One region of the Dyadobacter sp. HNCC25DJ187 genome, then DNA from elsewhere that is predicted to be linked to it. Evidence: riboswitches for the same ligand, from Rfam matches in the RefSeq annotation. Region 1 holds a riboswitch; each other region holds the start of a gene.
The links. A riboswitch is a leader RNA that binds a small molecule or an ion and turns the genes downstream of it on or off. The one in region 1 is predicted to bind thiamine pyrophosphate.
Positions count from the first base shown of each region.

Region 2: linked by a shared signal. The riboswitch ahead of thiM (hydroxyethylthiazole kinase) and the one ahead of thiS (sulfur carrier protein ThiS) in region 1 are both predicted to bind thiamine pyrophosphate.
Region 3: linked by a shared signal. The riboswitch ahead of AC1XUE_RS22720 (TonB-dependent receptor) and the one ahead of thiS (sulfur carrier protein ThiS) in region 1 are both predicted to bind thiamine pyrophosphate.

Region 1 is NZ_JBXHAT010000002.1:330,343-340,942, reverse strand. Features, by position in the region: gene thiH (2-iminoacetate synthase ThiH) at 1-818, opposite strand, end outside; gene AC1XUE_RS12490 (HisA/HisF-related TIM barrel protein) at 811-1,575, opposite strand; gene AC1XUE_RS12485 (thiamine phosphate synthase) at 1,569-2,210, opposite strand; gene AC1XUE_RS12480 (thiamine phosphate synthase) at 2,243-2,845, opposite strand; gene thiC (phosphomethylpyrimidine synthase ThiC) at 2,845-4,728, opposite strand; gene thiS (sulfur carrier protein ThiS) at 4,810-5,013, opposite strand; TPP riboswitch at 5,084-5,179, opposite strand; gene AC1XUE_RS12465 (GNAT family N-acetyltransferase) at 5,317-5,820, shown strand; gene AC1XUE_RS12460 (hypothetical protein) at 5,968-6,150, shown strand; gene AC1XUE_RS12455 (carbohydrate-binding family 9-like protein) at 6,258-7,022, opposite strand; gene AC1XUE_RS12450 (MFS transporter) at 7,259-8,791, shown strand; gene AC1XUE_RS12445 (DUF6814 family protein) at 8,811-9,065, shown strand; gene AC1XUE_RS12440 (acetyl-CoA C-acyltransferase) at 9,147-10,331, shown strand; gene AC1XUE_RS12435 (GtrA family protein) at 10,335-10,600, opposite strand, start outside.
Region 2 is NZ_JBXHAT010000002.1:1,611,591-1,622,190, reverse strand. Features, by position in the region: gene AC1XUE_RS17640 (sensor histidine kinase) at 1-1,253, opposite strand, end outside; gene hxpB (hexitol phosphatase HxpB) at 1,268-1,948, opposite strand; TPP riboswitch at 2,065-2,160, shown strand; gene thiM (hydroxyethylthiazole kinase) at 2,233-3,030, shown strand; gene thiE (thiamine phosphate synthase) at 3,027-3,671, shown strand; gene thiD (bifunctional hydroxymethylpyrimidine kinase/phosphomethylpyrimidine kinase) at 3,684-4,517, shown strand; gene tenA (thiaminase II) at 4,514-5,164, shown strand; gene AC1XUE_RS17610 (2TM domain-containing protein) at 5,317-5,619, shown strand; gene AC1XUE_RS17605 (pyridoxamine 5'-phosphate oxidase family protein) at 5,746-6,246, shown strand; gene AC1XUE_RS17600 (LEA type 2 family protein) at 6,401-7,324, shown strand; gene AC1XUE_RS17595 (glycoside hydrolase family 127 protein) at 7,409-9,349, opposite strand; gene AC1XUE_RS17590 (lysozyme inhibitor LprI family protein) at 9,425-9,829, opposite strand; gene AC1XUE_RS17585 (sigma-54-dependent transcriptional regulator) at 9,841-10,600, opposite strand, start outside.
Region 3 is NZ_JBXHAT010000003.1:342,797-353,396, forward strand. Features, by position in the region: gene AC1XUE_RS22695 (AAA family ATPase) at 1-1,149, opposite strand, end outside; gene AC1XUE_RS22700 (GH3 auxin-responsive promoter family protein) at 1,232-2,788, opposite strand; gene AC1XUE_RS22705 (GlsB/YeaQ/YmgE family stress response membrane protein) at 2,899-3,153, opposite strand; gene AC1XUE_RS22710 (S41 family peptidase) at 3,249-4,637, opposite strand; gene rocD (ornithine--oxo-acid transaminase) at 4,642-5,895, opposite strand; TPP riboswitch at 6,061-6,156, shown strand; gene AC1XUE_RS22720 (TonB-dependent receptor) at 6,272-8,725, shown strand; gene AC1XUE_RS22725 (hypothetical protein) at 8,906-9,352, shown strand; gene hemE (uroporphyrinogen decarboxylase) at 9,480-10,505, shown strand.

The DNA of each region.
Region 1 (10,600 bases):
TCTACCTTAGGCTCCAATCCTCCTGAAAAGGGCCGCAGGCGTGGAAAAGAAAGGCTATAGCGTATTTGCCAATATGTTTTTTCCAGATATTGCAGATGTAACGCAGTAAAAAAACTATCAGTTCGCCAGTCTTCCAGTCCAATTAAAACCCCAAGGCCCATTTTATGAATACCTGCCTGGCCTAATCTGTCAGGTGTCTCCAGTCGGTAATTAAAATTAGCTTTTTTGCCCTTAGGGTGATGTTTTCTGTAGTCTTCTTTATGATAGGTCTCCTGATACACCAGCACTGACGTAAGTCCCAGGGGAATTAACTCTGTATACTCCTCTGTATCCAGAGGTTGCACCTCCATGGAAATATGTGCAAAATGGGGGCGAATCAGTTTGAGTACTTTTTTGAAATATTCCACATGTACAGTCTGATTGGCTTCACCTGTTACCAGCAATACATGATCATAACCAAGGTCTTTTATTACGTGGACCTCTTTGAGAATTTCCTCTTCGGTCAGCGTTTTTCTTCGCACTTTATTATCAAGACTGAATCCGCAATACGTGCAGATGTTGGTACACTCATTTGATAGATATAGCGGAATGTAAAGCTGAATGATTTTCCCGAATCGCTTCTGTGTTAGCTGGCGGCTGAGCTGTGCCATCGGTTCCAGGTAAGCTGCCGCTGCGGGAGAGATCAATGCTTTAAAATCTTCCAGTGTGCGTTTATTTGTTTCCAGGGCACGCTGCACATCTGATCCGGTTTTCGAATAGATGCTGTTTTTTACAGTGTCCCAGTCATGGGTTTCAAATACATCTTTAAAGCTATTCATCCAAAAAAGCGGTTAGTGGGCTACTGGCTATTGCATAATGACCCTGTCCGGCTAATCGGGATTCAAATGCCATTCTGCCGGCTTCAACGGCCATACGAAATGCTTTTGCCATCTGAACTGGATCTCCGGCTACTGCGATAGCTGTGTTCACAAGAATAGCATCCGCACCTATTTCCATTGCCTTCGCCGCATCCGAGGGAGATCCTATGCCAGCATCAACCACCACCGGAATATTACTTTGTTCAATAATGATTTCCAGGAAATCAATGGTTTTTAACCCCTTGTTGCTTCCGATAGGAGAGCCCAATGGCATTACAGCAGAAGCGCCTGCATTTTCAAGTCTTTTGCAAAGAACGGGGTCAGCATGGATATAGGGGAGGATGATGAATCCGAGCTTTGCGAGCTCTTCTGTAGCTAACAATGTATCAATCGGATCCGGCATCAGGTATTTAGGGTCCGGATGAATTTCCAGTTTGAGCCAATTCGTTTCCAATGCTTCCCGCGCCAATTGGGCTGCAAAAACTGCTTCCTTTGCTGTCCGGACACCGGACGTATTAGGTAACAGATTGACACCTGGGTGTTTAAGGTGTATTAAAATGTCGTCCTCGGCTCTGTTCATATCTACACGGCGTAATGCCACGGTCACCAATTCCGAACCGGAAGCAATCAGCGACTCACGCATTAATTCGGAAGAACTGAATTTTCCAGTACCCGTAAACAGGCGGGAAGAAAATGCTTTATCTGCTATTTTTAACATAGTGCTTTTTGAATTTTTGAAATAAGTTGTTCAGGATTTTCAGCCTGAACTATTAAGCTCGAAACAGCAATGCCATGCACTCCAACTGATACCAGACCATTTATATCATGATCTGTAATACCTCCGATAGCAATTATGGGAATCTGCTTGTTTTGTCTAGCTTGATTTGTCATGATTGCGCGGTATCCGTCCAAACCCAGGAAAGGGCTTAGAATCTGCTTGGTACTGGTATACCGGTATGGTCCCAGTCCGATGTAATCTGCACCTTCTTCTATGCGGTTGCGTACATCTTTTGCAGTGTTGGCCGTTCCGCCGATGATGATATTTGAACCTGTGATTTTTCGGGCTTCGGAAATTGTCATGTCTTGTAGGCCAAGATGTAAACCGTAGGCATTTACCTCTCTTGCTACTGTCGGAAAATCGTTGATAACTAATTTCGCATCATACTTATCACATAGGTTTTTTGCCTGATGAGCAATTTCGCAAACATACTTTTCTGGTTGGTCTTTAATGCGAAGCTGAATCCATGTACATCCTGCGTCCAATGCAATTTGGATGCATTCCAGATGACTAAGTTCGTCGGTTTGATTAGATATGAATTGTAGCTTGTCAATCATGTCATTAATATTTTGCATAGGCATGAGCTTTTCTGCCAGTATTATTCTTTTTAAGAGTTAATGGCAGAAGCCAGCGATGTAAAAACTTCAATGGCTTTTGAGGGCTCCTGCCATAAAATTCCCAAAATAGCTGCACCATCTAAATTCATGTCCTTTACCTGTTGTTGATTGGAAATAGTAATCCCTCCGAGGCCAACTACCGGAACTGTTTTATATTTCTTTTCCAGATAAAAGTCTTTGGCAAGCAAACTTTTATACCCCGACTTTGAAATGCTGTCAAATACCGGCCCGAAAAAGGTGTAGCTGAAGTAAGGGTTCAAATTTACCATTTCTTCCAAATCGTGAACCGAGGTACTCAAACAGTAGCCCCGCATTTTCAGATTTTTCAATTCGTTTTCATTCGTCTTTCTTCTGATTGATTCAGTAAAGTGCAACCTGAAAATTTTAAATTCTGAAACCACTTGATGATGTTGGTGAACAGCAATCCTGCTGATGAATTCTTCGTCGATCTCATCAAGCAGGACCCTTAACTGATCCAGGGTACATTCCGGTTTTCTGATGTGGATATATTCCAGTCCCGCCCTGAAAAGTCCGTTGATGATACGGGCTTCGTGAGGGATAAAATCGGGACTGGATATGGCCAATAGTTTCATTACAGATATATTTCACTTCCCTTGTCGGCGAACTCGAGCGCTTTCTTTTGCATACCTTCCTGCAATACATCCTGCTCCATCAGGCCGTTTTCTTCAGCATAATTGCGTACATCCTGCGTAATTTTCATCGAACAGAAATTGGGTCCGCACATCGAACAGAAATGAGCTACTTTGGCACCTTCAGCAGGCAATGTTTCGTCATGAAATTCCCTTGCAGTGTCAGGATCCAGAGCCAGATTAAACTGATCTTCCCACCGGAATTCAAATCGGGCTTTGCTAAGTGCATTATCACGATATTGTGCTCCCGGATGTCCTTTCGCAAGATCGGCAGCGTGTGCAGCAATCTTATAAGTGATTACCCCATCTTTCACATCCTTTTTATTTGGTAATCCCAAGTGTTCCTTGGGAGTGACATAACATAACATAGCCGTTCCAAACCAGCCGATCATTGCCGCGCCGATTGCAGAAGTGATGTGATCGTATCCGGGCGCGATATCCATAGTCAATGGTCCGAGTGTATAGAACGGTGCTTCATGGCAATGCTTCAGCTGCTTATCCATGTTCTCTTTAATCATATGCATGGGTACGTGTCCCGGACCTTCAATAATGGTTTGCACATCATGCTTCCACGCAATTTTCGTCAGTTCGCCAAGGGTTTCCAGTTCGGAAAACTGTGCTGCGTCATTCGCATCTGCAATGGAACCCGGCCTTAAACCGTCACCAAGTGAAAATGCTACATCATGAGCTTTCATGATCTCACATATATCTTCAAAATGCGTGTAAAGGAAGTTCTCCTTGTGATGGGCAAGGCACCATTTGGCCATAATAGAACCACCGCGGGAAACGATGCCGGTGACACGCCGGGCTGTCAGCGGAATATACCTCAAAAGTACTCCGGCGTGTATCGTGAAGTAATCGACACCTTGTTCAGCCTGCTCGATAAGGGTATCTCTGAATAATTCCCAGGTTAGATCCTCTGCTTTGCCATTCACTTTTTCCAGTGCCTGGTAAATGGGAACTGTACCAATGGGAACAGGGGAATTGCGGATAATCCACTCACGGGTTTCATGTATGTTTTTACCTGTTGAAAGGTCCATAATTGTATCGGCTCCCCAGCGACACGCCCATACAGCTTTTTCAACTTCTTCTTCAATGCTCGAAGTAACAGCAGAATTACCTATGTTCGCATTAATCTTAACCAGAAAATTTCGCCCAATAATCATGGGCTCACTTTCGGGATGATTGATATTGGAAGGAATTACAGCTCTGCCGGATGCGACCTCTTCGCGTACAAACTCAGGTGTAATCCATGTTTTTGGAGTGTTCGCTCCAAAACTTTGACCGGTATGTTGATGCGCCAGAAAGCGGTCTTTCTTATCGAGCCTCTCGATTTGCTCAGCAATTCGTTGGTTCTCCCGTATGGCAATGTACTCCATTTCTGCAGTGATTATGCCCTGTTTTGCATAATGAAGCTGAGATACATTTTGTCCCGATTTTGCACGGAGCGGTTTGTTGTTGCAGGCGAATCGTAAGGAATCCAGACTTGGCTCCAGCTGCCTTTGCCTGCCATAGTCGGAGGATATCGTATCCAATTGTTCCACATCACCACGGTCCATAATCCATGACTTTCTTAACGGACTGAGACCTTTTCGTACGTCAATAGCAATGTTTTGGTCTGTATAAGGACCACTCGTGTCATAAACAGTAACTGGTAAATTGACATCTGTGATACCTGTTTTGCCGTGTATGCGTGTATCAGACAGTGTGATCTCCCGCATCGCAACTTCGATGTTGTGAATGGTTCCCTTTACATAAATTTTCTTTGAAGCCGGAAACGGGGTACGGGTGATTACATTTTCACCTGGTGTTTTTTCAATTTTCATGTATATGTGCTGTTTGGCCGGTCGTGTCGGCAATGGTGGGATGAATCTTAACTCGGATGTTTTGGAATGCAAAGCCGGCGTTTAGCCGCCTTGTGTGGCTCTGATTAAAGTGACTTTGTCGTCGGGCAGAAGGATGTGTTTTTCCCACTGTGACTTAGGAATGATGCTCTGATTGATTGCTACGGCTATCCCCTTTCCGGGATTAGAAAATAGAGAAGTCAGTAGCTTTTGCACCGTCACATTTTCTGAGATTTCCGTAAGTTGCTGATTGATGCTGATTTCCATTCTGAATAACGTTTTGTAAATAAAACTTCAGGAATGGACCTCGCGAAAGATTCATATAGATACCAATGAATGGTTATCTCCGACTTTTCCCTATCGGCAGTACTAACTGCATCAGGTTCAAAGGGTATTATCTCAGTCCGCATATGGGACACCCCTAAAGTTTCGACAAAGCTATTGGAAAAATTGAGGAATGAAAAATAAATGTTATAAAGTTCCTGCATGGACAGGTCGAATAATTTGACTTTTAGTATTTTGGGCTAACTTTGAATTTTAACACTACGCAAACAACAGTATATTGTTTTAATGGATCTGATCATACGAAATGCTTCTCCGAAAGACCTCCCTGTCATTCTTGACATCATCAACCAGGCGATTCTAACCACCACAGCCATCTACGACTACGAGACCAGGACGCTGGAGGAGCAAACAGCCTGGTTCGAGAAAATGATTGAGGACGGAATGCCCGTAATTGTTGCCGAGCATGACAAAAAAGTGATAGGATACGGTTCGTATAATATTTTCAAACCCAAAATAGGTTATAGATTTAGTGTCGAGCACTCCATATACCTGGATGAGAAATCACGAGGTCTGGGTGTTGGCGGCAGGTTATTGAAAAGTCTTATACAGCGGGCCGGCGAATCAGGCATTCACACGATGATTGGTGTTATTGATGCATCTAACAGAGGCAGCATTGAGTTTCATAAAAAATTCGGATTCATAGAAAAAGGGTATCTGCGTGAGGTGGGTTTTAAATTTGATCAGTGGCTGGATGCAGTTTTTATGCAACTGATATTGCAGGAGGATTGATATAAAGTATATACGGTGTCAGGAATGAAACAGCAGCGGGCTGTTTGTCTACGATTTTTAGCAAAATGACAGTTAACCACCGCTGGAATGATTATTTGATTTGGTCAGATGTAATGTATTAGTAATCATAACCAAACAACAATCATTATGGCACGTCAACGAGGAGAACCAGCAATATTGGAAAGAAGTAAGGCAATTGGAGAGGCACCTGTTTTTCCGGATATACCTACTAACACGCAACCGACCAGGAAGCCAGCCGATGATCCTGATCTCACCAGAAAAAGTGAAGATGAGGTTGAAAAAGAAGAAAAAGCAAATGGTTTGGATTAGGATCTGATACTTCCTGATTCAAATATAGATACTGAAGAAAGTCCTTGGGTTTTACAACTTGAGGACTTTTTTAGTATAGGCCATTTTGAATCGGATTGAGTTCATGGCTACTCAAATAATAAGGTTCCAAACTTTTGATATTCGTGAAAGCTGCCATTCGTTCTTTTCCAGGAATAATAGGCGGGTTCCTGATCATAATCAATACGATAAAAATTCCCTCTCCATATAGTACCAGATACTGGAATTTGTGGAACGATTGGACTCATCAGAGAAAAAGGTATAAAAAATTCGGCTTTCCAACCTTCCACCGCTGCCATACTCTTTTTCAAACTTCCCTGAACACTCGTGGCATGTCTTACCTTCATATCGCCGGTATAATTCCATGGTTTCCAGCCTTGCATTCCTCCTTTCAGATTAGGCACAAGGATCACCAACTCATGATCTAGCGGAGATATTTCATATTCAAGATAGATGGGAACGGAAGTGTCGGGCCACAGAAAAACTTCTACGACATCTTCCTTATACAAGGCTCCAAAGTCCTCCTGAATCGTGGAGGTAAGTCTTTGATCTTCACAGTCGAACAGGAAATACATGCCTTTCTCTGAATAAAGAACTTTGATACGTGATATGTACTGTCTGCCAGGTTGTTTTTGTTGGGAGTTGTTCTGAATGATTATAGGAAGCCATTGTGTAGTCTGCCAGTTTGAGGAGGATCCCTTGCCGTCTACATCAAAATCAGTCGTTTTTTTTACGATCAAAGATGAGTCTGGCGATATTGGTTGGGCTATCGTACGTACATGCCCGATAGTCAGAGATAGTATGAGTGTTAGAATCAGGTTTTTGCCCATGATGTTGGATTTAAGAGCAATCAAGTTGTACAGGTTTTTAGATATTACCAAACCTGACTACAAAACATCAGCGGAGGTGCATGAAATAGTGTTTTGCCAGGCATCATATACAACCAAAACATGAAAATACAGGTTTTTGCAAAACCACATGAGTAACGTCGTGCAGATTGTTACTTTCGTAGAAATTAGTTTAATATTCCTTGTTACACTGGTTTGGTAGTAACACTGAATCACCCGCTACTTTATCCTGATTTTTACCCATGAGTTCTAAGAACGACAACGTTACACAGAGTATCACGCAGGTAATCGCTGCCTCATCACTGGGAACACTTATTGAATGGTATGATTTCTACATTTTCGGAAGTCTTGCGGTGATCATCGGACAACAACTTTTCCCAAGTGACGCCGGTGCTTCAGCTCTAATAAACACCCTAGCTATATTTGCTGCGGGTTTCATTGTCCGGCCGTTTGGTGCCCTGGTTTTTGGTCGCCTCGGAGATCTGATAGGACGGAAATATACATTTCTGCTTACCCTCGTGCTTATGGGCGGATCTACATTTCTGATCGGTCTTATTCCTTCTTACGAAACCATAGGTTATGCTGCACCAATATTAGTGCTTATTCTAAGATTGGTGCAGGGGCTGGCGCTCGGCGGAGAGTATGGCGGTGCTGCTACCTATGTGGCTGAACATGCTCCCGTTGGCAGACGTGGCTTTTTCACCAGTTGGATACAAACTACTGCGACATTGGGGCTGTTTCTTTCCCTTGGTATTATCGTGGTCACAAAGAATCTCATTGGTGCCGATCAGTTTGCTGACTGGGGATGGAGAATCCCGTTCTTATTGTCTATTCTTCTGGTTGGTGTTTCGATATACATCAGAATGAAAATGCATGAATCACCTGTTTTTACAAAACTTAAAGCAGAAGGAAAGGTCTCTGCAAATCCATTGAAAGAAAGTTTTCAGAAGAAGGCTAATTTCAAAATGGTACTGCTTGCCTTGTTTGGAGCTACGATGGGGCAGGGGGTGATCTGGTATACCGGTCAGTTTTATGCGCAGTCATTTTTGGAAAATACATGTAAGCTGGATTTTAATGAATCCCGATACATACTTCTATGGGCAATTGCGCTGGCTACGCCATTTTTTGTCGTTTTCGGATCCTGGAGTGATAACGTAGGTCGTAAATGGATTATGCTGACTGGTATGCTGCTTGGTGTATTTTTCTACAGGCCTATATACCAGTATTTTCTGGATGCGACAGACGTGAAAGCCATGGCGCAATCTCAGCTCAATACCACCTCCGAGCCTGTGGTTAAGCAAACGATGATCAACGAAGACAAAGACTCACTAATTACCAGTACGGTGCGTAAAACTTTGGACAATGGTATGGCTTTCAGTGAAATCAATACCAGAATGGTACCGGATGATGTATTGCTACCCATTGAAGATAAATCTGTGGTCGCTGATGTAACCCTTTCATCGGCTACGTATATCATTTTTATAGCATTGGTTTTCTTTCAGATACTGCTTGTGACGATGGTTTATGGGCCGATAGCTGCATTTCTGGTGGAATTGTTTCCTACACAGATCCGGTATACCTCCATGTCGCTGCCGTATCATATCGGTAACGGCGTTTTTGGTGGATTGGTACCGTTTATTGCTACGCTGGTTGCTTCTTATCCGGGTTCTACACCGTTGTCTGGTTTGTGGTACCCTATAGGAATTGCTGCATTATCCTTTGTCATAGGAGCAGTATACATCAATAACAAAGGTGATGAAGATGTAATGGACTAACATAATAAAAACATTGAATATGAACATATTGAAAAGAATACTTGGGGCTGTTTGGATATTGCTCGGGCCGGCTATAATTGTGTTTTTAATCTTTCAGGCCATAGAAAAAATCGCCGAAGCAGATTTAGGAATTGACCGTATGAATACCTCCTTACAATGGGGAATTATCATCCTGATCTTTATCCCGATTTGTGCTGGCCTTGTTATTTTTGGATTTTATAGTTTTAAAGGTGAATATAATAAGCTTCCATCAAGCTCAGATGAATTGAAATGAGTTTTCTGAACAGGAATCTGTCATGACAAGGTGTTACTTTCAGAATAGTTTCTATTTTTGAGTATCATCAAATCAGAAACCATGAAGGAAGACGTATTTATCGTGTCGGCATGTCGTACACCTATCGGAAGTTTTGGCGGAAGTTTGTCGGGTATTCATGCAGCTCAACTTGGTGCTGCGGCAATTAAAGGAGCATTCTCTAAGACACAGCTTGACGTTGACGTGGTAGATGAACTATACATGGGCAATGTCATATCAGCCAACCTTGGACAAGCTCCGGCACGGCAGGCAGCTATTTATGCCGGTTTAAAACCGGAAGTAATATGCACAACGGTCAACAAGGTTTGTGCTTCAGGAATGAAAGCGGTTACGCTTGCCGCACAATCTATTCAACTCGGGGATGCATCTGTAATCGTTGCAGGTGGGATGGAGAATATGTCGCAAATACCTTATTACCTTCCCAAGGCGCGTTACGGACAGGCTTATGGTCACGGCGAAGTGCTGGATGGGTTGGTCAAAGATGGATTGACTGATGTATACGATCAGGTGGGGATGGGTGTTTGTGGTGACAATACGGCCAGTAAATATAATATCACACGCGAACAACAGGATGCTTTCGCCATCCAATCTTATCAGCGAAGTGCTTTTGCTACCGAGAAGGGCTTTTTCAAAGATGAAATAACAGCGGTAGAAATACCTGGCATAAAAGGTGCGGAAAGTACTTACATCACCGAAGACGAGGAATACAAGCGGGTCAAATTCGAGAAAATTCCGTTTTTAAAACCCGTGTTCTCCAAAGACGGTACAGTTACAGCTGCGAATGCTTCCACTATCAATGACGGGGCTGCAGCGCTGATTTTGGCTTCTGCTGAAGTTGTGCAATCTCAAAACCTGAAACCTGTTGCACGTATTGTGGCTTATGCCGATGCGGAACAGGAACCTGCGTGGTTTACAACAACACCGATGCTTGCCACACAAAAGGTATTAAAAAAGGCTGGACTGTCTTTGGCAGATATCGATTACTTTGAAATAAATGAGGCCTTCGCCGTTGTTGCACTCGCTTATATTTCTGAGCTGAATCTGGATCAGAAAAAAGTTAATATTTATGGTGGTGCAGTTTCTTTAGGTCATCCGCTTGGAGCTTCCGGAGCAAGGATCATCAGTACGCTGTTGTCTGTGTTGCAACAGAAGAGCGGCCGATATGGCCTTGCATCGATTTGTAACGGTGGAGGAGGAGCCTCAGCGATTATTATTGAAAAATTATAATAGCTAACGGATCAGGACTTTCAGGCGGTTGTAAAAACCTGTGCTTTTGAATGTAAAGGTCTTATGAAGAATGTAATTACTTATAAAGCTGAACCCCATCCCAACTGTGTAACACACCATTTCATTGAAATTGACAGTTTTCTCAGAATATGGAATAAGAAACTGATATGTTTCAAAATAATTATTGGAGATGTAATAAGCAGCGTTTGAAAATATGTAAGTTACAAATCCGGAAAAAACAGCCACCATCAGAAATTTAACCATTTCAC
Region 2 (10,600 bases), 1.3 Mb from region 1:
AGGCTGAGACCGATACCTGACCCCGTTTTTTTTGTCGTATAAAAAGGGATAAATATGTTTTCAATTGCTTCCGGTTCAATGCCATCGCCATTGTCTCTGACTTCAATAAATGTCAAGTTGTCGGACTGATAAGCGTTGAGGGTAATGAGTCTGTCCGTCTGGGACGAAAAGGATTCAGAAGCGTTTTTGATAAGATTAATCAGTACTTGCTGTATTTGTCCGGTATCAACTTTGAAATTCAGGTTTTCCGGCTTCACAGTGAGTTGCCATAGCACACCATTTGCGGTAAGATCTGTTTGTAAGAGCTGAACAACTTCCTGCAACAGTTCAGTTACGCTGATTATGGCAAATACGGGTTTGGGGAGTGTGGTAAAGTCGCGGTATGCATTTACGAACTGCATCATTCCCTTGCTCCGTTTTTCAAGGGTTTGCAGCGCTTCTTTTAAATCATTGACAGCTTCCTGGTCAGTTGTAGATCGTTCTATATCCTCGTTCACGATTAGCCTCATGGTTCCTACAAGTGACACAATCGGAGTCATGGAATTCATGATTTCATGTCGGAGAACCCGCGTAAGATTTTGCCAGGATTCCACTTCCTGTTGTTGTAGTTCTGTTTGGATATTTTGAAGAACGACAATGCGAACCCATTTGCCGCGCAGTTGAATTGAAGCACCCTGAAGAGCCAGCGGTTGGTCGGAAGGAGTGCGATAAAGCTCTCTCACGCCTGAAGTCAGGTTAGACAGCAATTCATATAGTCGCGGATGTTTATCTTTTAATTCACTTAACTGGTGTAAACGGTAAATATTCAGCATGCGTAATGCTGCATTATTTATTAAACTTACCTGCCCGGAACTGTCAAATGTGATAAGTCCAGTTCCGATATGCTGCACAATGGTATTCAGATATTGCAGGTTTGCCTCCTTTTCCGCTCTTGCCTGCCGGAACGCATCAAGTACCTCATTGAATTGCTGATTGAGCTCCTGAAACGTTCTGCCCATTTTGTTGTCATGGCGGAAGTTAATCGTGAAGTCAGAGTACCGGACGGATTCCAGAAAGTAGGTGAGCTTTCTGTTGACGTTCGTGACGTAGCGGTATAGCAAAGACCCCTGAGCTGCGATGAATACGCCACCCAAAATATAGATCAGGACTACGTTGGTCTGTAATGAACCAAGCCATATAACCACCAATACACTTAAAATGATCAGGATGATACGTATCCCTATCACAAAACTAAAGTGTCGAAGTCCGATCATTGATTTCAAGCACGTTAATCGTTAATGATGCTTACTGGCTGACCACACATTTCTTCAAAAATATAATCGTTCAGCGATGGTATTTTATAATGAGCCAGATCAAACTTCGGATGTTCGTATACTTCCATCGCAGGTACCGATATAGTGGTCATGCCTGCTGCATGTGCCGATCGCAGGCCTGCGTGTGAATCTTCAAAGGCAATACATTCTTCTGGCTTCAATCCAAGTTTTGCTGCAGTAGTGAGATATACGGCAGGGTGAGGTTTGGTAAATTCTTCCAATTCACCAGAATGCCATAATTCAAAATAATCAATGATTTTGAGTCTTTTTAATACGCCTTCGATCAGTTCCATATGCGAAGCTGACGCCACAGCAAGGCGTAAATTCAATGCTTTCAGTTTTTTTATGAGTTCAATTGCGCCCGGCATAGCTACAGCATTTGCAAGGATGTTTTTATGTGCATGCTCCAGAATTTCTTGTTCAAGTTCTTCAAATGAAGGTGTATGCCACGGCTGAATTTTATAGCAAAATTCCAGGAAAAGTTTGATAGACAGACCGGTCGTCTGGAGTTTTAGTTCGTGTGTAAGTTTAAAGTTAACCTTTTCCATTACTTCACGTGCCGCATCCGCCCATATAGGCTCGGAGTCAATCAGCAGACCGTCCATGTCAAAAATTGCAGCTTTAATGTTTTGCATTAATATGGGTTTAAGATTAGAAATTTTACGCGATTGCAGCCAAAAAATAGTCAAAAAGATCTATCTCATGAATTTTAATCGGCTATTATAATCAAAACTACTACTTTCGCAGTTAAGAATGGCTTTAGGGGTGTCCTATTTATGGACTGAGATTTATACCCTTCGAACCTGATACAGTTGAGGCTGTCGTAGGAAAAAGCGCATGAAGATCCCTTAATGATCTTTCCTATCCGTTTTCGGCTCCTTACTGTATTGCTCCATTCGTTTTTTAAACTTATAACGACATGATCATGGAAAAACCAGGCAAAGGCTTGTCCGCCGTACAGACTCAGGTTCCGCTTGTACACAATATAACGAATTTCGTTGTTATGAATTTTACCGCTAACGCTTTACTTGCTGTGGGAGCGTCACCGGTGATGGCACATGCTGTAGAGGAAGTCGAGGAAATGGTTTCAATCGCCGGGGCATTGGTTGTTAACATCGGGACACTGTCACCGCAATGGGTGGAAGGAATGAAGCTGGCTATGAGAAAAGCTGCAGAGCTCGGCAAACCGATTATTCTTGACCCTGTTGGCGCGGGAGCAACATCATATCGCAATAGGGTTTTATCACAATTACTTGAAACGGCAAGTCCGACTATTATCCGTGGTAATGCTTCTGAAATATTGGCACTTGCAGGATCTAACCTGAAAACAAAAGGCGTAGATAGTACAGCGAATTCGACAGATAGTATCCAAGCGGCTACGGCATTAAGCAAGCAATACGGATCCGTAGTGAGCGTAAGCGGCGCTACAGATGTGATCGTGCGTGGTTCTGAGGTGGCTTTTGTGGATAATGGAGTACCCCTGATGACCCGTATTACCGGAATGGGTTGTTCAGCGTCAGCTATTGCCGGAGCATTTGCTGCAGTGCATAAAGATAGTTTTTTTGCAGCTGTAGCTGCGGCGTCTACCATGGGTACATGCGGAGAAATTGCCTTTAAGAAAGCGAAATTGCCAGGGTCTTTTCAGATAGCATTTCTGGATGCATTGGCCGACATCAGCAGTGAACAGCTGGATCAAATGGCAAAGATCAGACAATGACAGAGCTCGAAAAACAACTGCAGCTCTATCTTGTCACAGATGAGAGGGCTTGTCTTGGGAGGGATTTCTTTTGGGTCGTAGAGCAAGCTGTGAAAGGTGGTGTCACGATGGTACAGCTTAGAGAAAAGGCACTTGGTACACGCGCCTTTATTGAGAAAGGTAAAAAATTGAAAGATATTCTGGACCCTTACGGCGTTCCGCTGATCATCAACGACAGCGTAGATGTGGCACTTGCCATTCATGCCGACGGCGTACATGTCGGGCAAAGCGATATGCCGTTTACGATACTGAAGGATTTGCTTCCATCAGATGCAATTACAGGGCTGTCTGTGGAGATTAAAGAGCAGGTTGTTCAGGCTGAGGAGTGGAAGCCGTCATATATCGCTGCAAGTCCGCTTTTCTCAACACCATCCAAAACAGATACCGAAGCGCCGTGGGGAATGGATGGGCTCAGATGGATCCATGACAATACCAATCATCCGATTGTAGTGATAGGCGGACTGAATAAAATAAATGCCAAACAAGCTATTACAGAGGGAGCAAAAGGCATTGCAGTTATTTCGGCTATATGCAGTGCTGCATCACCTTTTGAGGCAGCACAAACCTTAAGGAAGCTTGTCATCGCAAGTACACAATCTTAATATTTTCCCAAAATGACCACAGAAATAACTAGATATCCTACTGTATTGACCATAGCTGGTTCAGATAGTGGTGGAGGAGCCGGAATACAAGCCGATCTCAAAACCATTGCTGCTCTGGGGGCTTATGGTACCTCTGCCATAACCGCTCTTACGGCGCAAAACACTTTGGGGGTCAGAGGGATTCATCCGGTTCCCCCGGAATTTCTCGAGCAGCAGCTGGATGCAATTTTTGAAGACATTACCATAGATGCCGTCAAAATCGGAATGATCAACACTGTGGAAGTGGCTCGGGTCGTTGCGAGGATACTGCAACGGTATAAGCCTGCTTTTGTAGTTTTTGATCCGGTGATGGTGTCGACGAGTGGTGCCAGGTTAATTCAGGAGCAAACTATAGAGATTCTCTGGACAGAATTATTCCCCATTGTAGATCTGATCACACCCAATCTGGATGAGGCTGAGATTTTAACCGGTCATCAAATCAAATCTGTAGAGGAAATGATCGAGGCTTCTGCTCAAATGATTGCAAAAGGTTGTAAATCAGTTCTTTTGAAAGGAGGGCATCTGGTTGGTCCGGTGCTATATGATGTACTGGCGCTAGATCAGCAGGAAACGCTAACCTTGCAAAGCAATTATATTGAAAGTAAAAATGTGCATGGAACAGGCTGCACTTTGTCGGCTGCGATCGCATCCTTTATGGCTTTAGGATTGGAGCTTAAAAATGCAGTCGAACATGCCAGGATATATGTTGCAGGAGCAATTGAAGCTGGTAAAAACATAACAACCGGAAGTGGGGCAGGGCCATTAAATCATACTTATTCACCCACTAAAATGCAAGTAAGGTCATGAAATTCACAGATGAGATGTGGGAAGCAGCTTTGCCAATTTACCAGGAAATAGAAGATCATCCTTTTAATCAGGAATTGAAAGCAGGTACGCTACCGGTAGAGAAATTTAAATACTACATTTTCCAGGATTCACTTTATCTCGCTGAATTTGCTCGTGCTTTGGCCACTGCCGGTACGAAAGCAGGCAATAGCCAGGAATTGCTGGATTTTCTGGAATTTGCACAGAATGCCATTCTGGTCGAGCGGGCTTTGCATATCAGTTATTTTAAGGAATACGAAATCAGTCACGATAACGTAAAAATGCCGGGTTGCTTTGCCTATACCAATTACCTTTTGTCTGCCAGTGCATTTGAAAGCTATGAGGTTGCGGTAGCAGCACTTTTGCCTTGCTTCTGGATTTATAAAAAGGTTGGAGATTATATCTACCTGAATCAGTCGAAGCCTAATGTTTACCAAAACTGGATTGATGCCTATGCAGGAGAGGAGTTTGCTATATCCGTTGAAAAGGCGATAACAATTTGTGATCGAATAGCTGAAAATGCTTCACACGAGGTGAGAAAAAAGATGCAAAATGCTTATATAACTGCATCGCGCTTAGAGTACGTATTCTGGGATAGCGCTTACAGGCTTGAACAATGGCCGGTTTAGGAACAGTTCATCTATCTAATCTGAAATTTCATCCGATTAAATTGTGAGTCTGTCCATATTGATTGGTTTCTTTTTCACGTGTATTTTACTTTTGAATTGTTGTTAAAAAGACGACATCAATAGCAATCGACTCATTCAAAATAGCAGAAAAAATGGAAACTCCCCGTAATGAATTCCTTTGGAAAAAAGCCAAACACCGTGCTGCTTTTAAAGTGCACCTCCGTACCTATTCACTAGTGATCGGCGGTTTGTGGTTGATTTATTTTCTTACGAGCGGTAACAGTCTCCTGACAAACTGGGATAATTGGACGCATCGGGCTTACCCCTGGCCTATATGGCCGATGTTTGGTTGGGGAATTGGTTTGGTTTCCCATTACTTATCAGCTTATGGTCATACCAATGAAGTAGATATGGCGAAAAAGGAATATGAAAAGCTGTTGAGAGAGCAGCAATAGATATTTTAAACCGATCTTAGCAGGCAGACAGCAGCTCGCTATCTGCCTGTTTTTTGACCCGTCATTCAGGTTTTGGAACAGTTGTTTTAGCATACATATCCGAATCACAAACAAAAACAAATCATTATGGAAAAGGACCTGAGGGATACAGATGCTATCAAGAAACTAAAATCACTGGGTGAAGATATAAGATTTTGTATGTATACTACCTTCGGAAACGGAAGGATAGATTCCAGACCAATGACTACGCTCGACATAGATGATGCCGGAAATGTATGGTTTTTCACGAGTAGAAACACGGATATAGGGAAGGAGACAAACTGGGGAGAAAGCGTAACGTTGATTTATGCCGATCCCAAAAACAATAGTTACCTGAGTGTAGCAGGACAGGCGTCGTTAGTGCATGATGAGAAAAAGAAAGAGGAACTATGGAATCCTATGACAAAAGCCTGGTTTCCTGGTGGTAAGGATGATCCTAATTTAGTACTTCTAAAAGTTACGACAGATGAAGCGGCTTACTGGGATAGCAATTCGTCGCGTATGGTTGTATTTTTCTCCATGCTTAAGGCAGCCGTGACAGGCACTACACCGGACGGCGGCGATCATGGCAAATTAAATTTATCGTAGGTTATTTTCTGATTTACCAGCAGCCAGTTTGAAATTAAATTCAGTCTGGCTGTTTTTTTTATGGATTTACGAGTACTATAGTGGATAAATATTCCTTGTGGGAATGGTTTTTGAAATGACTGTAAGCTAACATACATTACAAACCTGAATCTACATGGGCGCATCAAGACCGGTCAAAATCTCGCTGATCATCCTTTTAATAATAGCTGTAACAGCCGGTGGTTGGTTTCTTTTCATGAAGTATACAGGTGAAAATGAAAATCCTGTTTCAGGTTTGAAGCCCAAAGTTGAATTAGGTATTGGCCAGGTTAGTAACATTACTGATAGTACTGTAGATGTAAAACTGAACTTGCTTATCCACAATCCGCTGCCTGTAGGATTTGATTTAGATGGATTTGATTATTTCGTTACCATGAACGACAAGAAAATTGTCGAGAATAATTATGAAAAGCCTTTGGCTCTAAAAGCTCAGGACAGCAGCGCCATAGAACTTCCTGCCCAGCTCAAAATCAAAAACATATCTGAGATCGGCGATGCTGCGACTGTCAAAGGTGAAGATAGTGCCAATTATCATTTCGAAACTGTATTTCATCTGAAAAAGCCGATTCTGGGAAAGGATAGTATTGCATTATCAGTGAATAAACGACTTCCATTGTGGCAATTGCCAAAAGTGGAAGTGGCGGGTTATGACATAGAGAAATTTAGATTAACAAAGTCGGAACTGGTATTGCAGTTGAAATTCAGCAACAGAAATAGTTTTCCTATTGAGTTTAAAAATCCATCCTATGTAGTGGATCTTGGGAAACAAAAACGGCTCGCAGAAGGAAGTGTAAAGGGCTTTACCAAGGTTAAAGCGAAAAGCAGCGAGATCTATGAAATACCGCTTACAATAGATATGGGTAAGGTTTTGAAGGCAGCTGGTCAGATCCTCGTCAATGGTACCGATCTTCCATTTACATTATATTTCAAAAGTGTATTGGCGTCTGAGAATGATATATTTAAAGACAGCGACGTGAATGTGGTCGTGAACGGAGAGCTGAAGGATATGCAGACAGTAAAGAAAAATCTTGGTAATTGATGTTTCTGCCACGGATCGCTGCCTTTCCTGTATTGACTAATGCAATTTGTAACAGGTGTGCGATCCGTGGCGAGTAACAGCTATTTATTTCGTGTTAAACCAAACCGTCATTTCATTCGCTCCACGGTTTGCCCAGGCATAGAATGGAATCAGCTTGATTTGTTCTGAGCTTAATGTGGTGACACCTCCTAACAGGTTAGTTTCAAGTTGAGGAGTAAATTGTTGTTCAGCTTTGACAATTATTGAATTTGCTTTTCCCTGATTGTCGTGCCCCTCTGCACAATATAAAACGGGCCCCCTTTCGATAGCAACTTTGCCATTATTGTCTTTTATGTTTTCGTTAGAAACTACCTGGCGGACGGGCATATCTAACACCACTTTCACAGCATCTCCTTTTTTCCACTTACGCGTAATAGTCGCATAGCCATTTTCGGTGCTTACTTGTACCATCTTACCATTTATTGTAATGCTAACCGGTTTCATTTTTGCAGATCTATAAGTATATAAATCTCCGGGGATAGCTTGCCCTGTTGCCCAACCGGGAATACGGATAGCTACAGGAAATTCTTGTTGCTTTTCCGGTGATACGGTTAGTTGAATATTGCCTTCCCAAGGGTAATTGGTTTGCTGAGAAAGTTTCACCTTGTTGTTTTCCAGGTTAAATTCAGTCTCGCTGTCTGCGAACAAATTAACAATGAGCTCATTTCCTCTTTTAGCATATATAAAGGCAGGCACCTGTGGTAAAAACCGGGCTACATTGGTAGGACAGCAGGCAGTTCCAAAGAAGGGCTGTCGCTGTGCACCAGCGCCTTTCCCGAAATCATTTTTGCCATCTGAAGCCATGGGATTTACATAAAAGAACTGATCGCCTTTTACCGACATCCCGCCAAGAAAACCGTTATATAAAACGCGTTCAAATACATCCATATATTTGGCTTCACCCGTATACAGATACATTTTGTGATTCCAAAGCATGTTGGCTATGGCCGAACATGTTTCAGCATAAGCGTTATCATTAGGAAGCAGATACGGCTTATCGAATGCTTCTCCATCTTCACGCGCCCCCACGCCACCAGTGATGTATTGCTTTTTATAAGTGGCATCTTCCCAAATATGATGAATTGCTTCCTGGTAAGCCGGATCTTCCTTTTCAATCAACATATCTGTGATCGCAGCATATAAATATTGCGCACGTACAGCATGACCGACCGCTTCTTTTTGTCTTACAACAGGTATTTGATCCTGAAAATAGCTTGGTCCTAATTTATGTTCATCCAGGAATAAAGGACGTTTATCAGAGCGGCCACGCATGTCTATGAAAAACTTTGCCAGGTCGTAATACTCTTTTTTACCTGTAGTCCGGTACAAGCGTATCAGCGCAGTTTCCGTTTCTTCGTGACCCGGAACTACAATTAATTGACCAGCCTTTGTTCCAAATGTTCTGACAAGGTGATCTGCATTTTTGGTTGCGATATCCAATAGTGATTTTTTGCCGGTTGCTTCGTAGTGTGCAACGGCTGCTTCATAAAGATGCCCCACATTGTAGAGTTCGTGGCTTCCGTTTTCAAACGAGTACCGGGTTGGGCCGGCGATCCAGTCGTATGAGCCTGTCGTGTCTTTGTTGATGGTACGTATGGTGTAGAGATATCCGTCTGGTTCCTGCGCGGCAGCAAAGAGTACTATTAGGCTGTCCAGATACTTATCTAGCTTAGGGTCATATTGATTCTGGAGAACATAAGCAGCTCCTTCCACGGTTTTGAATACATCAGAGTCATTGAAACGTGCTCCTTCGAAAACCCCTTTTTTTAGTCCTCCTGCTACAGCAAAATTGTTTATCCTGCCGGATGTTTCGATCTCATGCAGTACGTGAGGTATGGTGGTAGTCCGTGCACTTTCAATACGCTGATGCCAGAATCCCTGCTTTGTTTTGACATTTTTTAAAGCAACGGGAGAGGGTTTATTGTCTTGTGCTGAAAGGAGTTGAGCATTAAAAAAAAGAATTATTACAATGAAATATTTATTCATCTTGGAATGGTTTGCAGTGAATACAGACTTGAAAACAATTCCAAAATGAAAAAATTATGCCTTTGTGAATAATTGTTAGCGGCTCAGCCCGAATGAACCGCTACAAACATCTCCTTCTTCAAACTTAGTAAGCCATACCTGCAGCTTTTCCGTACGTTCTTTTGTAAGTTCTGTAAGATATAATGCCCGGCACATTGGATGAGCACTGCCGTAAGCAGAAGGGTCTGTTTTGCTAAGGGGATATTTGGTAAGCATTTCTGCATCCCTGAATTGAATCCATATACGTTGAGACTGTTTCAGATTTTTGATAAAAAGTTTATTTGCGGCATGCTCCTTCAACACCTTTTGGTAAGTGGAGTTAAGTGCTTGATCAGCCTTTTTATAATTCACATCGGCTTCGAGATTCATTTGAGACTGAGTCTGTGCAAATGTGATACTTGTTATTGAAGCAAACAGTAAAATCAAGATAATGTATTTCATGATTGTAGGAGTTATAATCCGTATTTTTCCATACGTCTGTACAGTGCTGCACGGCTTAGTCCCAATTCCCTTGCTGCATCAGTAATATTACCATTAAATCGTTTCATAGCCTTTATAATCAAGGTTTTCTCCATGTTTTCGAGATCAAATCCGGTAGCTGTGGCAGCCGGGCCGGCGGCGCTTTTCAGGAAAAGATCATCCGGTTGTAGTGTTTTTTCCTGGGATAAAATTACAGCTCTTTCTATCGCATGCTGTAGTTCACGAATGTTACCAGGCCAGTTATATTGTTGCATTTTTTTGATCAGTGCGTTGCTGATGTCATTCACGGGCCTGTTATATTTCTTGCTGAACTGCTTCAGATAGAAATCTGCAAGTACCGAAATGTCTTCGTGTCTTTCCCGAAGTGGCGGTAAATCCAGTTCAATAGTATTGATTCGGTATAGTAAATCCTGTCGAAAAGACTTCTCCTGTACCATTTTTTCAATATTCATGTTGGTTGCGCAAATGAGTCGGACATCCAGTGCTATCGTTTTATTCGAACCCACACGTGTCACTTTTCTTTCCTGAATTACCGTGAGTAACTTCGCTTGCAATGGTAAGCTCAGATTTCCTATTTCATCGAGAAAAATGGTTCCTCCTTTTGCTTCTTCGAACCTGCCTGCGCGGTCTTCTTTAGCGTCTGTGAATGCTCCCTTGACATGCCCGAACAGTTCGCTTTCAAAAAGACTTTCGCTCAATGCTCCCAAATCTACAGTAACAAAAGGTTTATCT
Region 3 (10,600 bases), on a different contig from region 1:
AACTTCCTTTTCTTTCAACCGAACCTCGCCCTGCTGTAAAGTATTATTTAGTCCGGTCAGCTGCTCAGCTAATTTTTTGATCTGATTTACTTTTTCGAATTCTTCCGCCAGATCAATGAGTTCCTGACGTTTTTCATAAGGTTCTCTCAGACTTACCTGCGTTTCTTTTTGTTTAATTAATGCATCGTTCAGCTCTTTTTCCCGAAGTGCATGCTGTGCAAAGGTGGTCTTGTCTCGGGTGAGTGCAGAGTTTAAAGATTTTTGCTGATCCAGCAATGTCTTGAAATGAATAGAGCAGATTTCAAATAGTCTTAGCTTCTCTTCTCTTTCCTGAATCTGTGCTTTCCGGGAATCGAGAACGATGAGCTGGTCATTCAGAATCTTTATTTTTTCAAAAGCCAGTTTTAGCAACTGCATTTGATCGAGTTCGGCAGTAAGTATGACAAGCTTTCCATTTAATTCCTGAATTGTACTCAGAACCGATTGTCTCAGCTTGTCTTCCACATCGATCGTTTGTTGATCTACCTCCGCAACCGCCTGTAGCTGACCCGCCAGATTGGATAATTCGAGGTCATTTTGCTTGCTGAGCGTGCCTACTTTCCGGCTCAGGTCGTACTTTTCCAATTGGAAAAGCTCTTTCATCATGCGTGTCCGTTCTGCGTCTTTCAGTTCGATAAATTCCTGGAAACGTCCCTGAGGGATAATGATCGTTCTTCTGAAATTGTCATAGCTGAGACCAATGATGTTTTCCGAAGTTTCATGCTCGGATAGCGGAACCCAGTTTCCGTCTGTGAGTATATATGCCTTTCGTTCGAAGGTTTTGACCTCCTTGAAGTTTTTGCTGTTCCTTTTACCCTTGACAGTAAAACGATAATGGTCAGCCTTCTTGCCGGCTACACATTCGAAATCAATGAGCAACTCATCGGATCGCAGGTTCATCATGTTGTACGTACGATCGTCCCCGGCTTTGTTGAGTCGTTCTGTATCACCGTACAAAGCAAATGTGATGGCTTCGAGTATAGAAGATTTTCCGCTTCCTACCGATCCGAATATACCAAACAAAGAAGCATCAGTAAGTGCATCAAAATGGATTTCCTGTTCGGTTTGGTAAGAATATAAACCTTTAATTTTGAGGTATTTTGGAATCATAGTAGAGCGGTTGGCTTTCAGCTTTTGGCGGGGCCGCCCAGGCTATCGGCACCATGAGGGTTTAAATGAAATTGGAAAGATGCTACTCAGAAAGATTTGAGGTCGATGGCTGAGTGTCGATAGCCGACAGCCCCAGCAACAGATCGTCCAGATAAGTCCTGTCGTTACTAAGCCTTGGTACCTTGTTTTGTCCACCTAATTTTTTTCTTTTGCCCATCCAGGAATAGAATGTGCCGGCAGGTACAAAGTGGACGAGCGGCTCAACGAGTGCCATGTCTTTATATCGTTTGGCATCATAGTCTGAATTGATTTCACGAAGCGATTTATCCAGAATGGCGATGAAGGCCTGACGGTCCTCCGGTTCTTTATTGAACTCGATAATCCATTCATGTCCCCCTCGCGATCCGTCCCCCATATACACGGGGCCGGCGGTGTAGTTGGCAACCTGTGAATCCGTTTCCTGTGCTGCTATTTTTACGGCATGATCTGCATTTTCCACAATTACTTCTTCCCCAAATGCATTGATGAAGTGTTTGGTACGGCCACTTACTTTCAGCCTGAACGGATATTTAGATGTGAATTTCACTGTATCTCCGATCAAATACCGCCAAAGTCCTGCATTGGTTGAGATCACCAACGCATAATTGACACCGGTTTCCACCTCATCCAGCAACAGTGCTTTTGGATGTGGTTTGCCCACTTCATCCATGGGTATAAACTCATAGAATATACCATAATCAAGCATCAAGAGCATTTCTCCTACCCGGCTCAGGTCATCCTGTATGGCAAAGAATCCTTCCGAAGCACTGTAGGTTTCCAGGTAAGTAACCTGATCAGAAGGGAAGTATTTGCTTGTGAACAAATCGCGGTAGGGTTCGAAGGATACGGCTCCATGAACGAAAACCTCAAAATCGGGCCATACTTCGAGCATATTGCTCTTCTTGGTCCGTTCCAGAATCTGATCCAGCAGTACGATGGTCCAGGTAGGTACACCAAGAATGCTGGTCACATTTTCATGGGAGCATATGGACGCCATTTTGTCCAGCTTACTTTCCCAATGGTCCATGAGTGCGACTTCCAAAGGAGGCGTTCTCATAAATTCCCCCCATGCCGGCAGGTTTTGCATGATCACGGCGGATACATCGCCTACCTGTGTATAGTCATCAAAAGGATTGGCATGTAAGGTGCCGCCGATAGACAAGCCCTTGCCGTCAAAGACGCGGGTCTCGGGACGGTTGTGGATTAGTAAGGTCATCATGTCCTTACCACCTTCGTAATGGCAGTCCTCCAGTGCTTCCGGTGAAACAGGCAGGTATTTGCTACGTGCGTTGGTGGTACCGGATGATTTGGAAAACCATTCGATAGGCGATGGCCAGAGCACATTGGGCTCACCTTTTAATACACGTTCTATATATGGATAAAGCTCTTCGTATGAAGAAACCGGAACCTGATCCTGAAATTCTTTGACGGATTTGATCTGGCCATAGTTATGCCTTGAACCCCATTCCGTATAACGAGCCGTTTCGATAAGCTCAGAAAAAATACGTTGCTGGGTTTCAACCGGATTCTTCATAAACTGCTCGATCCTTTCAAAGCGTCGCTTCAAAAACCAGACAGTCATATCATTCACCAGCTTCATAACACGTTCGGTTGGATATTGAATTATAAATTCTGTAAAAATAGCAATAAAAACGGTGAGAGAACAGATTGCTTCTGTTTCCCTCACCGGTTAATATCTGTTTTAATATACTAAGTCCTGGAACTGAACTTTCTGTACAAGAAAAGAAGTAGAACTGCGCCAAGTATTGCGATAAACAAGCTTCCGATATCAAAGCCGTCCACTTTTCCGTAACCGAACAGTGATGATATCCAACCTCCGACAACGGCTCCTGCAATACCTATCAGAATGGTGACAATAAAACCACCAGGATCTTTTCCCGGGTGAAGTGCTTTGGCAATGGCTCCTGCAAGAAGCCCTACGATAATCCAGGTTAAAATACCCATGTGTGTTTAGTTTTTATTGTGAAAGTACAGTTGTGAATATACAAAAACTTTGCCTGACACAATGTGCTGAAAATCTGGGTAAGTTCTGAGGGATTTTACCTATCGAAGAACATATTGCTTCCTGCTGCTTTACTGGTGACAGAAGAGCTGATTTCCTGATAAACCGGTGTGCTTTCAGTAACTCGGCCTCGGGCCAGGGGACTACCTGTGATCATAGATAAAGCTTTGTTCAACAGCGGATCACGTAAACTCCCGTAAGCATATAGTTTTGATCCTTCAATCACAGATGCAGTAGGGGTAAAGCCCACGGAATAGTCAGACTGTTTGAGGCTATTGAAAGATTTTGTAACAATTGGTTGCATGCCCCACTTGATTCCCTTGTCTTTACCAGTAATCGTAATAGATCCCACATTTTTACCATATGTTACGTCACCCACCAGCGTTACGTTCATAAAAGGCTTAAGACCATTGATCAGTAATTCGCTCGCTGATGCAGAGTTTTTGGAAGTGATAATAACCAGATTATTAAGGCTCTGACCTATATTCTGAGATTTAGTCTGAAATTTCTCATAGAAGAAACTAGCGCCGTATTGCTTCTCTAGAGCGGGCGTCACCGTAGCATTATATTCTTTATAATAAAATATATCGTTGTTGGTTACTTTCCCGATCAAACTTGCAAGATTGGTAGCAGAACTCACATAACCTCCTCCATTGTAACGCAAATCCAGGATGAGAGAATTGACACCGGAGCTTTTGAATTTGGCAAAAATGCCATCCAGTTTCTGATCATAAGCCTTGGAACCACTGACGCTGTCAGGACCGGGTACAAACTGATGGTAAACGATGTAGCCGATTTTGTCGGAGCCGTATTGGTAAGTCGTGTCATAGTGTATAGGATCCTCCTGTAAGTCGAGCTTGGCTGCCTCTTTTTGAGTTGTACCCTCCGTAATCACGCCGGCATCACTGATAGAACCGACCGTGAATTTCAGTGGTCCGTCTCCCCTGAGAAGACTATTGTAGTTGGTTGTGGTCAACTTCTGCCCATCAATATGTGTAAAAATATCTCCTCTTTTGAAGCCGGCTTTGGCAGCAGGGGAGCCAGGAAGTGTGTAGAGGACTATTCCGACGACATTGGAGCTGCCGGAAGGATAAATAACTAACCGGTAATCAAGACCAGTTGTTTTTGTATTTCCGTTCAATGATGATGTGAGTTCATCAGCACTTTCCTGTATCCATGAGAAGCGGTCGCCATTCGGGTTTGACGTACGGTCGTATTTAAATAACAGTGAACTGAAAAACGCCGAAGGTCCCTGCGACATATCAGGGCTAGCCGGGATTTTATCGTTCCAGTAATACCAATACTTCATATTTGAAAGGATCCAGTCATTTGTTTGACTGTCAGTAGCCGGCTCTACTGTCTTGTCTTTACATGCATACAGCAGTGGCAATAGTACCAGTGATATAATAATTCTTTTCAATAGCATTTTTCTATGCATTATAATTTATAAAAACCTCAGAAATAATATCGCATGCGTGGTTCATCTGTGCTTCATTGATGACAAGCGGAGGTGCAAATCGGATTTTATTGCCGTGGGTGGGTTTACATAGTAAACCCTGTTCCATCATTTTGTAACATAGATTCATAGCTGTGGGGCTATCTTCTGTATCCCTGATCACGATGGCGTTCAGCAAACCTTTGCCTCTGACCAGTTCAATCAGGTCACATTGCGCCTGAAGTGCCTCCATGCGCGACCTGAAAAGAGTACCCATTGCTTCAGCGTTTTCAGCCAGCTTCTCTTCTTCTACGACTTGCAAAGCAGCTATGGTAACTGCACACGCAAGTGGATTGCCTCCATAGGTTGAGCCGTGCTCGCCGGGCGCGATAGTCAGCATGATCTCGTTATCTGCAAGAGCCGCAGATACAGGCATGGTTCCCCCCGAAAGCGCTTTTCCTAATACCAATATGTCCGGTTTTACATCTTCCCAGTCGCATGCCAGCCTTTTGCCCGTTCTGCCGATTCCGGTCTGTACCTCATCAGCAATAAAAAGGACATTGTATTTTGTGCAAAGTTCACGTACCCCTCTCAGGTAACCTTCCTTTGGAACGACTACTCCGGCTTCTCCCTGGATAGGCTCGACCATGAAACCGGCAATGTCGGGATCGGTACGAAATGCATTTTCCAGCGCATCAAGATCGTCATACGGAATGATCACTACACCGGGTAAAAAGGGGCCATAGTCATCAGTACTGGATGGATCGGTAGAAGATGAAATGGCAGCCAGCGTTCTGCCCCAGAAATTGCCGGAAGCGTATACTGTCTTTGCCTTATCAGGTTCAATACCTTTTACTTTATAAGCCCATTTACGGGTTAGTTTCAGAGCCGTTTCGCCTCCTTCAACCCCGCTGTTCATCATCAGTACCTTATCATAACCAAAATACTTGCAGAGAAACTCTTCACATTCACCAAGCTTGTCGTTATAAAAAGCACGTGACGTCAGCGTCAGTTTTTGCGCCTGGGTTATCATTGCCTGCACAATTTTCGGATGGCAATGTCCCTGGCTCACGGCACTGTATGCAGAAAGGAAATCCAGATATTGCTTTCCATCAACATCCCATACATACACGCCGAGTCCCTTGGAAAGAACCACCGGCATGGGCTTATAATTATGAGCGCCATATCGGTATTCAAGTTCTATTGCCTGTTGAGATGTGTTCATGAATGTATCGGTAGGATGAGCCATTAAATATACGCTTTTGAAATGAAGTTGGATTTGCTAAGTAAAAATACGGAAAAGTTAACGGTTTGAAATGTATGAAAGGTTTTCTAAATCATATAACGAAGCTTCAATATATACAATATCAATTTCAGTGTTGATTCCTCAGCTAATGTAATCTACCTTTGCAACAGAATCTCATAGGGGTGCCCAACCGAACGGGCTGAGATCATACCCATAACACCTGATCCGGGTAATGCCGGCGTAGGGAGAGAAAGCTTAAATGAACAGAAAAAGAAGGTTAAAAACTTTCAGATCAGTACCATTCTTAGCTGTTATCGAATCTTTATTTTAATCATCGAGGATAGGTGGCCCCTGCCTGTTCGTAACCATTATGATCGCTATGCGAAACGTTACGGCCTGTCTGTTTGTGCTGTTATTGACTACAACTACCATTTCACGGGTTTACGCCCAAAAAACCATTGCCGGTAGAATCACTGATGCTGCCGATGGCAAGCCGCTGCCCGGTGCTACCGTTCGTGCAGGAGAGATCCGCGGTACGGCTACAGACAAGCAGGGGAATTTTTCTTTGAAGGATATAGCTGAGAACATTGCAGAACTTCAGGTATCCTATGTAGGGTATCAGTCTGTGAAGCTTGCATTGGAAACAGGGAGCAGAAGTATTGAAATTAAACTAGACAAAAGTACATACCAGGCGGATGAGGTGATCGTCAGTGCTACCCGTGTAAATGACAAGACAGGGATGGCTTACACCAACGTAAGTACAGAATCGATAGAGAAGCAAAACCTCGGTCAGGATTTACCTGTATTGCTGAATTTCACTCCTTCACTGGTCAGTACAAGCGATGCCGGAGCAGGAATAGGATATACGGGAATTCGTATCCGTGGTTCGGATGCGACCCGGATCAACGTTACTGTCAATGGTATTCCTTATAATGATGCAGAAAGTCAGGGTGTATTCTGGGTGAATATGCCTGATTTTGCTTCTTCTGTAAATAGTGTTCAGATACAGCGCGGGGTAGGTACATCTACCAACGGAGCGGGCGCATTCGGTGCCAGTGTTAATATCAGTACCAATACTTTCAGAGAGGAATCCTATGCTGAGCTGAACAACTCTTTCGGTTCGTTCAATACTTTTCGGAATACCATCAAACTGGGCACCGGATTGATGAATAATAAATTTTCCGTAGATGGCAGATTGTCTCGTATTTCATCGGATGGCTTTGTGGACAGGGCATCTTCTAATCTTCATTCGTACTACCTTTCAGGTGCATATTACGGTAAAAAGAGTTTTGTCAGAGCGAATGTGTTTTCCGGAAGAGAAAGAACATATCAGTCCTGGAATGGAGTGCCTGAAGCAAAGCTGAGAGGCGATCGTCAGGGAATTCTGGATTTCATAGAACGTAACGGATTAGGTGAAGCGGATGCTGAAAACCTGCTTACTTCCGGTGATCGGACCTACAATTCCTACACTTATAAAAATGAGGTAGACAATTACCGTCAGGATCATTATCAGCTTGTAACTTCACATACATTGAGTGACAAGGTTACGCTGAACCTGAACGCATTTCTGGTAAGAGGTCTTGGACATTATGAGCAGTTCAGAGCCAATGACGAATACAGTAAATATAATCTGCCTAATGTCATAATCGGAGCCGATACATTGGAAAGTACGGATATCATCAGAAGAAGATGGCTTGATAACTACTTTTATGGGACTACATTCTCCCTGGATTATAACAGTTTCAAAAAGCTGACTGCCAGCTTTGGCGGAGGCCTGAATCACTATGACGGAGATCACTACGGACAGATTATCTGGGCCCGTAATGCAGGTAATGTATCCAGTGAACATCAGTATTATGAAAATAAGGGCATAAAGAAAGACTTTAACCTTTACGGGAAAGTGTACTATCAGTTTACCGATAAGCTGAATGCCTTTGCTGATATCCAGTTCCGTGCTGTAAGTCACTCTATTCATGGCAGAGACAACGATCAACTCTTGCACGATGTGGATCAGCAATATCATTTCCTGAATCCCAAAGCTGGACTTACCTATCAGCTGGCTCCTCAGGCATCGGTATATGCGTCATATAGCCTGGGTAACAGAGAGCCAAACCGGGACGATTTTACATTTGCAACTGCTAATCTTTTTCCGGAGCATGAAACGATGCATAATATAGAAGCAGGTGTGCGTACACAAAAAGGCAAGTGGGCTTTTGCTGCGAATTATTATCTGATGAGCTATAACAATCAGTTGGTGCTCACTGGACAAATTAATGACGTGGGTAATGCAATTCGTGTTAATGTTCCGAAAAGTTACCGTATGGGCCTTGAGCTGGAAGGTGCAGTAGTTTTTAATCAATACCTGAAATGGAATGCCAATGCTACTTTCAGCAGAAATAAGATTAAAGATTTTACCGAATACGTGATTGACTACGATACCTATGAGTACCGCACGATCAGTCATGGTCAGACAGATATTTCTTTTTCTCCGAATGTGATCGTGGGCAGTCAGTTTACTCTCAGTCCCAAAAAGAATGTGGAGCTGGCTTTATTGACTAAATATGTGAGCAAACAATACCTGGATAATACATCGGACGAAACCAGGAAACTGGATGGCTATTTCACCAATGATCTGCGGTTGACCTGGTCGGTTCAGCCGAGCTGGATGAAGGAAATATCTTTCAATTTGCTGGTCAATAATATTTTCAACGAAAGATATGAGTCCAACGGATATACCTACGGATTCTTTTCCGGAGGTGTACAGACCCGGGAAAACTTCTACTTCCCACAGGCCGGGACCAACTTTTTGGTAGGGGTTAATTTTAAATTTTGATTTTTTGGGGTTGAACGCAGAGTAAAGGAGTTTGGCACAGAGTTTCGCAGAGTTTATCATGTATAATTCTGCTGAATTTTAATGTGACTCTGTGTTGTTAAAAACATTTGTGATTCCAACGTATTTTGACTTTTAAGTGTCTGATTGGAAGTATAAGATCAGGCACTTAAATGGATCCAAATGAAAAATCTATTCTTATTTACAGTTTTATTGACTATACTCTCAGCTTGCAAAAAAGATGCAGAACCAGAGGTGGCGAAGTTTGATTCAGAAAAATTTCCACAAAAGTGGCGATTGTATTCTGCACAAGGTAGAAGCATAGCAAATAGTCCGATATTGAAAGGCTCTGATTTAAATATGCAGGAGTTTTACATTCTTTATGCAGATGGTACGGCAAGTAAGACGAGGGAAGCGAATGGAACTGCGAAAACGATACAAGGGAAATTTAGATTTACAGAAGTCGATTCACAGAAATTTTTGGAAGTCACCTACGAAACCAGGGGTGAATTAGTTGATAATTGTTATGCTACGCCCGTTGAACAGTTATATGTCAAATCCAAAAGCGAAATACAAGGAATAACAGCCATGTGTGATAGGGCTCACCTTGTGTATACCCGAACCGAATAAAGCAATAATCTAAATCAGCGAAACTCCGCGCCAAACTCCCTAGAACTCTGCGTTTAAATAAGACACACACTCATTCAAAAAACTTCCTGAACTCTGCGTTTAAATTTTTTCAGCCTACCTTTGCGGCATGAATCTGAAAAATGACCTTTTATTACGTGCTGCACGGGGTGAGAAAACCGAGCGCACTCCTGTTTGGATGATGCGTCAGGCAGGCCGTATTTTGGCTGAATACCGCGCAGTTCGTGAAAAAGCAGGTAGTTTTATCAAACTGGCCACTACACCGGAAATGGCGGCAGAAGTTACCCTTCAGCCTGTAGATTTGCTGGGTGTGGATGCGGCTATTATCTTTTCTGATATCCTGGTGATACCCGAAGCCATGGGATTGCCGTATGAGATGATTGAGCAGCGTGGACCGGTTTTTCCAAGGACGGTACATACGCTTTCTGATCTGGATTCGCTGCATGTGGCCGAGCCGGAAGTGGATCTGAAGTATGTCATTGATGCAATCAAGCTGACCAAACAAGGTCTGGAAAACCGCGTTCCTCTAATTGGTTTCGCCGGAGCACCTTTCACTATTTTCTGTTATATGACAGAAGGAAAGGGATCCAAGACTTTCTCGGTTGCTAAAAAGCATCTGTATGCAGATCCTGAATTCTCGCATTTGCTACTTCAGAAAATAACAGATAGTACGATTGCTTACCTTAAAGCGCAGATTATTGCGGGTGCTGATCTTGTACAGATCTTTGATTCATGGGCAGGTATCCTGTCTCCTGAACAATACAAAATTTTCTCCTTACCCTACATCAAGCAGATCTGTGATGCCATCACAGAAGTACCTGTTACTGTTTTTGCTAAAGGAGCATTCTTCGCCAGAGAAGAGATCGGGCAATTAAGCTGCTCGGTAGTGGGGCTTGACTGGAACATGGATATTGCTGAATCCAGAAAACTGATCCCAAACAAGACACTTCAGGGAAATCTTGATCCGTGCGTATTGTATGCATCTTATGATCAGATCAAGCTGGAAGTGAAGAAGATGGTGAATCAGTTTGGTACACAACGGTACATCGCAAACCTTGGTCACGGAGTATATCCTGATACCGATCCGGATAAAGTACGCTGCTTCATTGAATCTGTGAAGGAGTATTCTTCATAGAGAAAAGGGGACACAGAGAGCCACGGAGTTTAAGGTGAGTTGCACAGAGTATTATTTCTGTATATAATACAACGAAAAAACAACTTTCTCTGTGG